2 linked regions of the Thermopolyspora flexuosa genome follow. The protein of the gene in region 1 interacts with the protein of each later gene in a pairwise test. Links are inferred from orthologs where the notes say so. Each region holds a gene or a part of one and is shown on either strand. Other genes may lie near its edges. The genes, in order: FHX40_RS14220 and FHX40_RS03135.

Region 1 (3,258 bases):
TCTCCGGCATCGCGCCCCGGGCCCACTCTTCGGTGCTGCACGCCGTCGCGGTCACCGGGACCAGTGCCAGGACGGCAGCGCACCTGGCCCAGCGGGCCGCTGGACTGCGCCGCGTCGAACGGCGGGTCGGACTCACGGATCGCCTACCCCACAGATCAAGCCCAAGAGGCCCTCCCTTGGGCGGTCTTTCATGTTTCGCTACAGTCGCGTTCTCGGCCTATCCAGTTATGGCATCCAGTCACGCACGGGACACATTAGCGCGGACCGTGGTCGCCCTCCCGTTCGCCCCCGGCAATGTCGGTCCCCTGAGATGGCCGTTCGCCCGGGAGTGGGAGGATGGACGGGTGGCGTACCTCGACGCGGCATCCACCGAACCGTTGCACCCCCGGGCGCGGGAGGCCCTGCTCGCGGCGCTCGACGCCGGATGGGCCGACCCGGCCCGCCTGTACGGCGAGGCCCGCCGGGCCCGCCTGCTGCTCGACCAGGCCAGGGCCGACGCGGCCGACGCGCTGGGCGTGCGGCCGGACGAGGTGACCTTCACCACGTCGGGCACGCAGGCGATCCAGATCGGCATGCTCGGCGCGCTCGCCGCCCGCCGCCGGGTGGGCCGGACCCTCGTGGTGAGCGCGGTCGAGCACTCGGCCGTGCTGCACACCGCCCAGGCCCACGAGCGCGACGGCGGCGAGGTGCGGATCGTCGGCGTGAGCCGTACCGGGCGGGTGGACGCCGAGGCGTTCGCGGAGGCGGTGTCCGCCCCGGGCACGGCGCTCGCCTGCCTGCAGACCGCCAACCACGAGGTCGGCACCCTGCAGCCGGTGGCGCAGGTGGCGGAGGCCTGCCGCCGGGCCGGGGTGCCGCTGCTCGTCGACGCCGCCCAGACGCTGGGCCGGCTGCCCCTGCCCGAGGGCTGGTCGCTACTCGCCGGCAGCGCGCACAAGTGGGGCGGCCCCGCGGGCGTGGGCATCCTGGTGATCCGCAAGGGCGTGCGCTGGCGTTCCCCGCTGCCCGAGGACGAGCGGGAGCGCGGGCGGGTGCCGGGCTTCGAGAACGTCCCGGCGATCGTCGCCGCGGTGGCCGCGCTGCGCGCCCGGATGGAGGAGGCCGAGGAGGAGAACCGGCGGGCGTTCGCCCTCGTCGACCGCATCCGCGCCCGCGTGCCCGAGCTCGTGCCGGACGTGGAGGTGGTCGGCGACCCGGTGGAGCGGGTGCCGCACATCGTCACCTTCTCCTGCCTCTACGTGGCCGGGGAGGCGCTGCTCACCGAGCTGGACAAGGCGGGTTTCGCGATCTCGTCCGGCAGCTCCTGCACGGCGAGTACGCTTCGTCCATCGCATGTTTTGGAGGCGATGGGCGTGCTCACCCATGGCAACGTCCGGGTATCACTGCCACGAGGCGCCTCGGCGGAGGACGTGGACCGGTTCCTCGAGGTCCTCCCGACGCTGGTACGCCGGATCCGGGAAGAGGCAGGAGTGATGTCGTGATGCGTCCGCAGCCCGGGACCGACCGGGAGCAGGCCGCGCCCGCGCTGACCATCGACGCGCTCGGCCGCAAATGCCCGATCCCGATCATCATGCTCGCGCAGCGGATCAACCAGGTGCCGCTGGGCGGGGTGGTGGCGGTGCTCGCCGACGACCCCGCCGCCTACAACGACGTGCCGGCCTGGTGCCGGCTCAAGTCCCACACCCACGTCGGCAGCTACGAGCTGCCCGGCGGCGGCTGGGCGATCCACGTGCGGCGCAACTACTGATCCGCGCCCGCCGAGGGGCGGCGCGCCGCACGCCCGCGCCGTCCCCGCACCCTCCCCGCAGCGTCTCCCGGCGCGTCCGCCGCCCCGGCATTTCCCGTCCGGACCGGGGTAGCGGGGCAGGGACACGTCATCGACTGTCGGGAGGGACGAGATGAGCGTGCACAGCGGTTCGACCGGTGCGAGCACCGTACGCGACATGATGCACCCGGGCGCCGAGTGCATCGGGGAGAACGACAGCCTGCTCAAGGCGACGCAGATGATGCGCGACCTCGGCGTGGGCGCGCTGCCCATCTGCGGCGAGGACGACCGGCTCAAGGGGATCGTCACCGACCGCGACATCGTGATCAAGTGTTGCGCCGAGGGCAAGGACCTGCGTACCACCACGGCGGGCGAGCTCGCCCAGGGCCTGGTGTACGTCACCGCCGACGCCTCGGTGGACGAGGCGCTGCAGATCATGGAACGCAACCAGATCAAGCGGCTGCCGGTGATCGACAACCGCCGCATCGTCGGCATGGTCACCGAGGCCGACCTCGCCCGGAGCCTGCCGGAGGACAAGCTCGCCGAGTTCGTCCACCGCGTCTACGCCTCGCGGTAGGGCAGGCCGGAGCATCCGCGCCGTCCCGGTCCGCGGCGACCGGGACGGCCCCGGTCACGGGTAGTGGCAGCGCACGTGCCGGGCGACCTCGGCGGCGGCCTCCGCGCCGTACGCCTCGGTGAACCGCTCGAGGAACTCCTTCTGGCCCAGCTCGTACTCCTGGCCGCCGACGTGCTCGAGCACGTGGGTCGCGGTGAGGTTGCCGATCTGGGCGCACCGCTCCAGCGACAGGCCCCAGGACAGCCCGGCGAGGAAGCCCGCGCGGAACGCGTCCCCCACCCCGGTCGGGTCGGCCTTGCGGCGCTCGGGCGCGGGCGGCACGTGCAGCGACGGCTCGCCCTTGATGTCGATGCGGGCGCCCTTGGGACCGAGCGTGGTGACCCGCACCCCGACGCGGTCCAGCACCTCCTCGTCGGACCAGCCGGTCTTCTGCTCGATCAGCGCCTTCTCGTAGTCGTTGCTGAACAGGTACGCCGCGCCCTCGATGAGGCGGCGGATCTCCGGGCCCTCCATGCGGGCGAGCTGCTGGGAGCAGTCCGCGGCGAACGGGATGCCGCGCTGCCGGCACTCGTCGGTGTGCCGGAGCATGGCGTCCGGGTCGCTCGGCCCGATCACGACGAGGTCGAGGCCGCCCACCCGCTCGGCGATCGGCCCGAGCTCGATCTCCCGCGACTCGGCCATCGCGCCCGCGTAGAACGAGGCGATCTGGTTGTGGTCGCGGTCCGTGGTGCACAGGAACCGGGCGGTGTGGTGCAGCTCCGACACGTGCACCGAGTCGCAGTCGACCCCGTGGCGCTCCAGCCACGACCGGTAGTCGTCGAAGTCGTGGCCCACCGCGCCGACGAGGATCGGCCGCAGTCCCAGGCAGGCCATGCCGAAGCAGATGTTCGCGGCGACGCCGCCGCGCCGGATCTGC
Region 2 (3,184 bases), 2.7 Mb from region 1 along the record:
TTCCTCGCGTCGAAGAAGTTCATCTGAGAGGGCGGGCTGATGTCGGAAATTCTCGTACTCGTCGAGCATGTCGACGGTGAGGTCAAGAAGGTCACCCTCGAACTGCTCACCCTGGCCCGTTCCCTCGGCTCGCCCTCCGCGGTGTGGGCCGGGCCGGGCTACACGCCCGAGGCGAAGGCGAGGCTCGCCGAGTACGGCGCGGAGAAGATCTACGTCGCCGACGCCGAGGAGATCACCGGCTATGTGGTCGCCCCCAAGGCCGAGCTGCTCGCCAAGCTCGTCGGCGAGGCCGCCCCGGGCGCGGTGCTGATCGCCGCCACCCCCGAGGGCAAGGAGGTCGCCGGCCGCCTCGCGATCAAGACCGACTCCGGTGTGATCACCGACGCGGTCGGCGTCGGCGAGGGCTTCGTCGCCGAGCAGTCGATCTTCGGCGGCGGCGTGAACGTCAAGTCCCGGGTCACCAAGGGCACCCCGATCATCGCGGTGCGGCCGAACTCCACCGCGCCCGAGCCGGCCCCGGCCGCGGGCGCCGAGGTGCAGGTGACCGTCGAGCTGTCCGACGCCGCCCGCGGCGCGAAGATCGTCGAGCGGGTCAAGCAGGAGAAGGGCGCCCGGCCCGAGCTCACCGAGGCCGCGATCGTGGTCGCCGGTGGCCGCGGCGTCGGCTCCGCGGAGAACTTCGCGCTCATCGAGCGGCTCGCCGACTCCCTCGGCGCGGCCGTCGGCGCCTCCCGGGCCGCCACCGACGCCCAGTGGTACCCGCACCAGTTCCAGATCGGCCAGACCGGCAAGACCGTCTCGCCGCAGCTCTACATCGCCGTGGGCATCTCCGGCGCGATCCAGCACCGGGCCGGCATGCAGACCGCCAAGACGATCATGGCGATCAACAAGGACCCGGAGGCCCCGATCTTCGAGCTCGCCGACTTCGGCGTGGTGGGCGACCTGTTCAAGGTCGTGCCGCAGCTCGTCGACGAGATCGAGAAGCGCAAGTAGCCCGCCCGCCGTACGGGCGTGCCGCGTGAGCCGTACGCCGCCCGGGGGCGGGCCACCCGCTCCCGGGCCGGTCCGGCGGCCCCGGTTACCCTGAAAGGTGCCATGGCTTATCTGGATCACGCGGCCACCACGCCCATGCTCCCCGAGGCGATCGAGGCGATGACCGCGCACCTCGGCACGGTCGGCAACGCCTCGTCGCTGCACGCCTCGGGCCGGCGGATGCGGCGCGTCGTGGAGGAGGCCCGGGAGAGCATCGCGAGCGCGCTCGGCGCCCGGCCCAGCGAGGTGGTGTTCACCTCGGGCGGCACCGAGGCGGACAACCTCGCGATCAAGGGCCTCTACTGGGCCCGCGCCGCCTCCGGGGCACGGCGCGTCCTGGTCAGCTCGGTCGAGCACCACGCCGTGCTCGACCCGGCACGCTGGCTCGGCGAGCGGCAGGGCGCGGTGGTCGAGGAGCTCGCGGTCGACGAGCACGGCCGGGTGCACCCGGAGACGCTGCGCGAGGTGATCGAGCGCAACCCGGACGACGTCGCCCTGGTCAGCGTGATGTGGGCGAACAACGAGGTCGGCACCGTGCAGCCGGTGGCCGAGCTCGCCGCGATCGCCCACGAGTACGGCATCCCGTTCCACACCGACGCGGTCCAGGCGGTGGGCCAGCTTCCGGTGTCGTTCGCCGACAGCGGCGTGGACGCGCTCACCCTCACCGGGCACAAGATCGGCGGCCCGTTCGGGGTGGGCGCGCTGCTGCTCGCCCGCGGCGTCGACCCGGCCCCGGTGCTGCACGGCGGCGGGCAGGAGCGCGAGGTGCGCTCGGGCACCCTCGACGCCCCCGCGATCGCCGGCTTCGCCGCGGCCGTGGAGCACGCCGTGGCGCGCCGCGAGGAGCTCGCCGCCCGGCTCACCGAGCTGCGCGACGACCTCATCGCCCGGGTACGGCAGGCCGTACCGGACGTGATCCTCAACGGCGACCCGGTGCACCGGCTGCCCGGCAACGCGCACTTCTCCTTCCCCGGCTGCGAGGGCGACGCGCTGCTCATGCTGCTCGACGCCAAGGGCGTGGAGTGCTCCACCGGCTCGGCCTGCACCGCCGGGGTCGCGCAGCCGTCCCACGTGCTGCTCGCCATGGGCGCCGACGCGCTGCGCGCCCGCGGCTCGCTGCGGTTCTCCCTCGGCCACACCTCGACCAAGGCCGACGTGGACCGGCTCGCCGAGGTGATCGGCCCGGTGGTGGAGCGCGCCCGGCGGGCCGGGATCAGTTGAGGAAGTGGGAGATCGACAGCCAGCCCGGGTCGGACTCCACCTCGACCTTGGCGCGGCCCTGCCGCCACCCCTTGACCAGCTCGCGGATCCGGTCCGCCACGCCCGCGTCCGGGTCGGCGTAGATGTGGATCTCCCGCACCCGGTCGGCGTTGATCTGCACCGCGGGCAGCGCCTGGTCGTCCGGCAGCGCCGCGGCGAGCTCGAGCTCGAAGACGTCGAGCGCCTCCGCCGACGCGCCGGTCGGCAGCCCGTCCGCGTCCGCCTCCCGGTACGGCAGCGCCACCGTGATGTGCTGGTCGAACAGCGGGAAGTCCACCGGCCGCAGCGGGAACCGCGCGGTCGCGGTCACCTTGCCCCCGGCCGGGGTGCGGCCCTCCAGCGCCACCCAGCGCGGCTCGTCGTGCTCCTGGGCGAGCCCGGCGACCACCGCGGGCAGGTGCACAACGGGCACCGGGTCGAGCGGCTCGAACGAGGCCGCGGTGATGTCGCCGATCCACCGGGCCACCTCGTCCTCGCCGAGGATCCAGTCGAGCGCGAGCAGCGCGCTCTCGGTACGCGTCTCGTCGTCGAGGTCCGGATAGATCGGGTGGTAGACCACCAGGTCGAGGCGCGGCTTGCCGGGCGGGATGCGCATGCCGAGCACGATCTGGTCGAACGCGAACTCGCGCCCACCCACCTGGATTCTCAGCTCCATCGCGTTCGGGTGCGGCTGCCGCGACGGGTGGAACTCCCACCGCTCGTCGGCCGGGGGCGCGGCGCGCACCCACCGGTGGGCGAGCGGCCGCAGGTCCGGCGCGCCCGCCGAGGTCACCACGAGCGCCTGGCCGGCCGCCTTCCCCGGCTCGATCTCCCAGGCCAGCCGCTCGTCGATCGCCGCCACGGCCGGGGCGAGCGCCTCGGCGAGCCCGGTCTCGTCCCCCGCATCGAGCAT

What was found.
Region 2: the proteins of FHX40_RS14220 (region 1) and FHX40_RS03135 interact in binary tests that used the Escherichia coli proteins (3 or more experiments, as listed by UniProt). The link is inferred for Thermopolyspora flexuosa from one-to-one orthologs.

Annotation. Positions count from the first base shown.
Region 1 is NZ_VFPQ01000001.1:3,365,389-3,368,646, forward strand. The notes cover bases 164-3,113. They hold FHX40_RS14220 (sulfurtransferase TusA family protein), read left to right. Parts: upstream 164-1,480; coding sequence 1,481-1,747; downstream 1,748-3,113. Other genes in these bases: FHX40_RS14215 (cysteine desulfurase family protein), read left to right, coding at 345-1,481; FHX40_RS14225 (CBS domain-containing protein), read left to right, coding at 1,899-2,342; FHX40_RS14230 (carbohydrate kinase family protein), read right to left, coding at 2,397-3,113. In the rest of the region: ctaC (aa3-type cytochrome oxidase subunit II), read right to left, coding at 1-136; more of FHX40_RS14230, read right to left, coding at 3,114-3,258. UniProt on the Escherichia coli protein: Sulfur carrier protein involved in sulfur trafficking in the cell. Part of a sulfur-relay system required for 2-thiolation during synthesis of 2-thiouridine of the modified wobble base 5-methylaminomethyl-2-thiouridine (mnm(5)s(2)U) in tRNA.
Region 2 is NZ_VFPQ01000001.1:712,441-715,624, forward strand. What follows is about bases 299-3,174. They hold FHX40_RS03135 (cysteine desulfurase family protein), read left to right. Parts: upstream 299-1,095; coding sequence 1,096-2,253; downstream 2,254-3,174. Other genes in these bases: FHX40_RS03130 (electron transfer flavoprotein subunit alpha/FixB family protein), read left to right, coding at 299-993; FHX40_RS03140 (DUF695 domain-containing protein), read right to left, coding at 2,246-3,174. Outside these bases: FHX40_RS03125 (electron transfer flavoprotein subunit beta/FixA family protein), read left to right, coding at 1-27; more of FHX40_RS03130, read left to right, coding at 40-298; more of FHX40_RS03140, read right to left, coding at 3,175-3,184. UniProt on the Escherichia coli protein: Master enzyme that delivers sulfur to a number of partners involved in Fe-S cluster assembly, tRNA modification or cofactor biosynthesis. Catalyzes the removal of elemental sulfur from cysteine to produce alanine.